Linked DNA regions of Saccharicrinis fermentans DSM 9555 = JCM 21142. The protein of the gene in region 2 binds, or shares a complex with, the protein of the main gene of each other region. Links are inferred from orthologs where the notes say so. Each region holds a gene or a part of one and is shown on either strand. Other genes may lie near its edges. The genes, in order: uvrB and CYTFE_RS0118825.

Region 1 (3,303 bases), 1.9 Mb from region 2 along the record:
TGAATAATCCCCATTTAAATACACAACAATCAGTAAAAAGACTGCAGGGTTGGCCAGAACAATAGCCCCGGGGCCGGCGGTAGCGAGAAGCTTGAAGTTGGCGAGTTGTTGTAGTTGGTAAAGTTGTTGTAGTTGTTATAGTTGGCGAGTTGGTAGCTTGTTAGCTTGTTAGGTTGGCGAGCTGGTAAAGTCGTGAAGTTGTTGAAGTTATTATAGATGTGTTTCTCATTTAATCAATATCTCCCATTTACATAAGAAACTATCAGCAAATCAACTGCAGGGTTGGCCAGAACAATAGCCCCGGGGCCGGCGTTGGCGAGATGTAACCCGGAAAATGCATTAGAAAATCTATTACGCCTTAAAATGACTTCAAAAGAAGTCACTTCGTTACTTTTCTTCGACTCACCATAGTAGTTACTATGCCTCGTCTCAGAAAAGCCTTCTTTTATTGCCATTTCAACGCTCATGACGAAGTTCTAATACATCATTTGGTTTGCTGATGTCGGGGAGGTAGTGACCTATTGTTCTAGACCTTTGGTTTTTTTTGTGGCAGTGTTTTATATTGTAGGCTTTTACGAGCATATATAGAAAGTGTCAGGTTCTTAAAACGATATCCAGTATTTTTCATGAATCGAGAAAACTCCAATGCATCCGCTAGGAAATTAAATAAAAGCTTTGTCATATTCTTTGGCTAACGAATTTGAATTTCATATTTTGAGCACCCAAGTTATGTTCTTATGGAATTAAAAATAAAATCAGATTTTAAACCAACAGGAGATCAGCCTGAGGCGATTAAACAATTGGTACAAGGTATTAATGAAAATATACCTCATCAGACATTACTGGGGGTTACCGGATCGGGAAAGACCTTTACGGTGGCCAATGTGATTGAACAAGTACAAAGACCCACATTGGTGCTGAGTCATAATAAAACACTGGCAGCCCAATTGTATGGGGAGTTTAAAAATTTCTTTCCTGATAATGCGGTGGAATATTTTGTCTCGTATTATGATTATTACCAGCCAGAAGCCTACTTGCCGGTGACAGATACCTATATTGAGAAAGATTTATCCATCAATCAGGAGATAGAGAAATTGAGATTAAGTGCCAGTTCGGCTTTGCTTTCTGGCAGAAAGGATGTGATCGTGGTGTCTTCTGTGTCTTGCTTGTATGGAATTGGAAATCCAGAGGACTTTCATGCCAATGTGGTCAACCTGAGTGTGGGGCAGAATATTGGGCGTAACCAACTCTTGAGGCTATTGGTAGATAGTCTGTACTCACGAAATGAGGTGGAGTTTAACCGGGGTAACTTTAGGGTCAAGGGTGACAATGTGGAGATATTTCCAGCTTATGCGGACCATGCTTTTCGTATTGGTTTTTGGGGAGATGAGGTAGAAGAAATTACCCTGTTTGATCCTACACATGGTACGACTATCTCGCAACAGGAGAATGTCTTGATATATCCTGCTAATCTGTTTGTAACCACCAAGGAGCGCACGCAGATGGCCATTCGGATGATTCAGGATGATATGATGGAGCATGTGACCTATCTGAAAGATATTGGTAAGCATCAGGAAGCCAAAAGAATTGAGGAACGGGTGACCTACGACCTGGAGATGATGCGTGAGTTGGGGTATTGTCCGGGCATAGAAAATTATTCACGTTACTTTGATGGTAGAAACCCAGGTACACGCCCCTTCTGTCTACTAGATTATTTTCCGGATGATTTTATGATGGTCATTGATGAGAGTCATGTGACAATTCCACAGATTAGAGCCATGTATGGGGGTGATAGGTCGCGTAAGGAGACATTGGTGGAGCATGGCTTTCGCTTGCCGGCGGCAATGGATAATAGACCGCTTAGATTTGAGGAGTTTGAGGAGATCGTGGGGACGGCTATCTATGTTTCCGCAACGCCAGCCGATTACGAGATTGAAAGGAGTGAGGGAGTCATTGTAGAGCAGGTCATTCGTCCTACTGGACTTCTGGATCCCATCATTGATGTTCGTCCGAGTCTTAATCAAATAGATAACTTGCTGGAAGAGATTCGTAAACGCATAGAGGTGAATGAGAGAATCTTGGTAACCACCTTGACCAAAAGAATGGCAGAAGAACTGACCAGCTATCTGCAAAAGTTAAATATTAAATGTGCGTATATACACTCTGATGTGGATACTTTGGATCGTGTAGAGATCATGGATAATCTACGTAAGGGCGTCTTTGATGTATTGGTGGGGGTTAACTTATTACGGGAAGGACTGGATTTGCCGGAAGTGTCTTTGGTAGCCATATTGGATGCGGATAAGGAAGGCTTCCTGAGGTCGGAACGATCCTTGACACAGACCGCTGGTCGTGCTGCCCGTAATATTAACGGACTGGTGATTATGTATGCTGATGTGATTACCAAATCTATGCAAAAAACCATCGATTCTACCAACCATCGTAGAGAGAAGCAGCTGAGGTATAATGAAGAGCATGGAATCACTCCGCAGCAGATTCATAAAAAACATACAGGTGTGCTAGGCCGTGGGGCAGCAGAGGAAAAAGCTTATGTGGAACCTGAAGGTATTGATGTGGCAGCTGATCCTGTGGTGAGTTATATGAGTAAAGAAGGACTTGAGAAAGCAGTGGAAAAAACAAAGAAAGCCATGCAGAAAGCTTCTAAAGAACTGGATTTTATTACGGCCGCTCAGTATCGCGATGAGATGTTTAAATTGCAAAAACTACTGAAGGAGAAAAGTTGATGAGGTGCTTAGTTGGCGAGTTGTTATAATTGCCAAGTTAAGAGGTTTTGGGTAAAAGGTATAAGGTATTATTTTTTTTGTTTTGGGAGTTGTTGTTCAATCTTGAAATGACTTCAAGTAAAACAAAAGTAGTTACAACTCATTCCTAACCAGATTCAACATTTCTCAACAAACGATCATTCTCACTTAAAAACCCAACAATCAGTAAAAAGACTGCAGGGTTGGCCAGAACAATAGCCGTGGTCGGCGTTGGAGAGAAGTTTGATGGTGGCGAGTTGGTAAAGATGTTAGCTTGTTAGCTTGTTAGATTGGCGAGCCGGTAAAGTCGTGGAGTGGCTGAGTTGTATTTCTCATTTAATAGATATCTTCCATTCGTATATGAAACTATCAGTAAAAGACCGCAGGGTAGGCCAGAACAATAGCCCCGGGGCCAGCGTTGGAGAGAAGCTTGAAGTTGGCGAGTTGTTAAGTTGTTGAAGTTGGCGAGTTGTTGAAGTTGGTAAAGTTTTTAGCTTGTTAGCTTGTTAGCTTGTTAGATTGGCGAGCCGGTAAAGTCGTG
Region 2 (3,307 bases):
CATATAAAGTTTCCTTCTCAGGAAGTGCAAAAGGTGTTTCAATCTCCAATTTAAACTCTGACATAATAGCCAAATGATCCCACAATTTATGTTTAAAATCATTTACATCACGCAAATGAGGAAACATATTTCCCATATTTCCAATGATGGAGTGTGCACACTTTGTTCTTTCTTCTTTATCCTGAATGGAAACACAATGATCCACCATTTTTTGAATATGACGCCCATATTCAGGTAAAAGTAACTTTTTCCTATTCGAGTTATAATCCATAATTAATAAAAAAATCTCTTCTCTAAAATGTATATTTTGAGATGTTATTTAAAACCCTTCCTATCTAATAAGTACAAATTCTTAAATTAAATCAGTCCGGATTTTGGGGGTATTCATTCTTAATAGTGCAGTAAACATGTCAATATCATGCAGTACCATGGGCACAAATCTAACCCAAAATTTTAAATTTGGCAAATTTTAAAAGTAATTGTTTAAGTCCCGCATTTTCAAAGTCTACCGTAGCTTTTGCATTTGGCATTTGCCCTTCAACACTAACCACCTTACCTTTACCAAAGCGAACATGTTCTACGGTTACTCCCGGCTGAAGGTTACCGTTGCCTGTTCCTTTAAAGGCGGCCGACTTAGGAGCGGCTTGTTGCTCTCCAACTTTCTTAAAATTATATCCGGGTTTTTGAATCTGTTGCGATCGTCCTAATGATCTTCTCTCGGGCTGTTTAGGTGCAAATTTACCAGGTTGATCCACTATTTTAATTTGCTCCCCGGAGAACTCCACAAAAGCCTCATCTATCTCTCCTATAAAACGACTGGGTCGGCAAAAAGCTGATTCTCCATATTTATAACGTGTACGTGCAAAAGAAATGGTGGCATTATCTTCTGCTCTGGTCACTGCCACATAAAAAAGCCTGCGTTCTTCTTCGATACCCTGCTGACTATCTTTCGTCATGTTAGATGGAAAAAGTCCTTCTTCAACCCCGACAATATAAACATTCTTAAATTCCAATCCTTTGCTGGAGTGTATCGTCATCAAGGTGACTTTATTTATATCATCTTCCGATTCATTATCTTGGTCGGTCAATAAAGAAACTTCCTCCAAGAAATGAACCAGTCCTGTTTCGCCACCTTCCTCCAGTCGATTATTGGTAAACTCCTGTATTCCATTTAACAGCTCCTGGATATTTTCCTGACGAGCAATCGCTTCCGGTGTTCGGTCATGATATAATTCTTTCATCATTCCACTCTGGGTGGCAATCTCCATGACCAGGTCATAGGCCGATTGCTGATTCATAGCGGCTGAAAAACCATTAATAAGCCCCACAAATGAGTTCAGTTTTTTTTGTGTACCCGCATTAAAAAGCTGAGCCGTTTGTTCCAATGACACCATCACTTCCCACATGCTCTTACCGCTAGCTGAAGCTGCCATCTCAATTTTTTCCAATGTTGTTTTTCCGATTCCTCGGGCTGGATAATTAATGATACGCTTCAATGCCTCTTGGTCTGCGGTATTCACTGTGAGACGACAATAGGCCAGTAAATCTTTTATTTCCTTCCGCTGATAAAAACTCAGTCCCCCATAAATTTTATAAGGCATATTACCTTTTCTTAAGGCCTCCTCAAAAATACGTGATTGAGCATTGGTGCGATAAAGAATCGCAAAATCCTGAAATTCATAATGCTGCTTAAGCCTTTTATCCTTAATATCATTTATCACAATATATCCCTCTTCAATATCAGAATAGGCATTATGAATTTTGATTTTATTACCGATATCATTCTCCGAGAAAACAGCTTTTTTAATTTGCTTTGTATTTTTCTTTATAATACTATTGGCTGCATTCACAATATTTTTAGTGGAACGGTAATTTTGCTCCAACTTAAAAAGTTTATAACCAGGATAGTCATTTCTAAAATTCAAGATATTCTCGATTTTTGCCCCCCTAAAGCTATAAATACTTTGGGCATCATCACCGACAACACAAATATTACCATGTTTTTCGGCCAATTTTTTGATGATGATATATTGAGAATAGTTGGTATCCTGATACTCATCCACCATAATATACTGAAACCAGTTTTGATACTTTTGTAAAACTTCGGGATAATCGCGAAACAGGATATTCGTATTCAGCAGCAAATCGTCAAAATCCATCACACCCGATTTATAACACTGGCGCATATACCTGGCATATATCTCATATACCATACCTTTTTTTGAGGCCTGGTCCTCCATCATACGATGCTGGTCGCGTGCATAAGCGGCAGGTGTCACCAAATCATTTTTTGCAGCAGATATTCTGCCCAATACGGCTCCCACCTTATACTCCTTATCATTGAGTTTCATCCCTTTGATAATAGATTTTAACAGGCTCTTTGAATCAGCAGTGTCATAGATGGTAAACGACGAAGGGTACCCTAGTTTACTAGCCTCACTACGAAGTATTCGCGCAAAAATTGAGTGAAAGGTACCCATCCATAAGTTTCGGGCAACATCGCCCCCAACGATGGCAGCAATACGTTCCTTCATCTCCTTAGCCGCTTTATTTGTAAAGGTCAAGGCCAAAATACGATGAGGTGCTACATCTTGCGTAAGCAGATGAGCGATCCTAAATGTTAACACACGGGTTTTTCCGGAACCGGCTCCTGCAATCACCAAAGACGGACCTTTGGTTGTTACAACAGCCTCTTGCTGTGCCGGATTTAATTGCTCAAGATAATTTTGCACTAATCGTTCTTTTTTTTTAGGTATACAAAGATAACGAAAATGGTATTTGAAATGGGTACAGCAGCCATAATAATTCACCCGCCGGTATGATGATTGAATAAGATACATTTCCCAAGAGGTCATTTATGTCCCGCAAGAAATTCTACACTTCATCATCACGCATTATTTTAAAGGCCCACCAAACTTCCACAAAACATTGATATTTAAACAGTAACAACAAGCTCAAACAACCTGCCTCCCGCTATTATAAAAATTGTATTAAATACGAAGCCATACACCATGACAATTTATTTTCCCGAAAACCGTTTAATTAAATATCTTTGAAAAACATTTCTTAAAATGAAATATTATTATCCACCAATAGGAATAAATTTCGATGAACAAATTTTATAAATATCTAATTTTATCGTTGTTTTTCACAACTCTACCCATCACCGCTCAAATCATTTCAAATGGACATGGCTTCAGCCAGCAAGCGGAATATTCATCAAGCGACCTATTGTTCTTTTATACCAACATAAGCACCGCATCATTAAGCGCGACTCCTCCAAGCGGAGGAAGTAACATTACCTATA

Evidence for each region.
Region 1: the proteins of CYTFE_RS0118825 (region 2) and uvrB are in contact, whole or in part, in a crystal structure (PDB 7EGT), measured with the Thermus thermophilus proteins. The link is inferred for Saccharicrinis fermentans DSM 9555 = JCM 21142 from one-to-one orthologs. Residues at the interface, in WP_096412145.1 of Thermus thermophilus: His654, Arg656, Phe657, Gln666, Asp668, Glu669, Lys680, Arg681, Leu682, Ser683, Lys685, Tyr686, Ala687; in WP_096411307.1 of Thermus thermophilus: Glu23, Leu25, Arg26, Asp27, Gly28, Glu29, Arg30, Phe31, Arg55, Glu326, Asp327, Phe328, Glu379, Ser382, Gln383, His398, Gly400, Arg401.

Annotation. Positions count from the first base shown.
Region 1 is NZ_KI912107.1:2,736,971-2,740,273, reverse strand. The notes cover bases 270-3,240. They hold uvrB (excinuclease ABC subunit UvrB), read left to right. Parts: upstream 270-737; coding sequence 738-2,744; downstream 2,745-3,240. Other genes in these bases: CYTFE_RS0110930 (hypothetical protein), read right to left, coding at 270-467. Also shown: more of CYTFE_RS0110930, read right to left, coding at 234-269. UniProt on the Escherichia coli protein: The UvrABC repair system catalyzes the recognition and processing of DNA lesions. A damage recognition complex composed of 2 UvrA and 2 UvrB subunits scans DNA for abnormalities.
Region 2 is NZ_KI912107.1:4,612,515-4,615,821, reverse strand. The notes cover bases 87-3,061. They hold CYTFE_RS0118825 (ATP-dependent helicase), read right to left. Parts: upstream 2,733-3,061; coding sequence 441-2,732; downstream 87-440. Other genes in these bases: CYTFE_RS27235 (DUF4290 domain-containing protein), read right to left, coding at 87-271. Outside these bases: more of CYTFE_RS27235, read right to left, coding at 1-86; CYTFE_RS30900 (T9SS type B sorting domain-containing protein), read left to right, coding at 3,109-3,307. UniProt on the Escherichia coli protein: A helicase with DNA-dependent ATPase activity. Unwinds DNA duplexes with 3'-5' polarity. Translocates on single-stranded DNA with 3'-5' polarity. Initiates unwinding more efficiently from a nicked substrate than double-stranded DNA.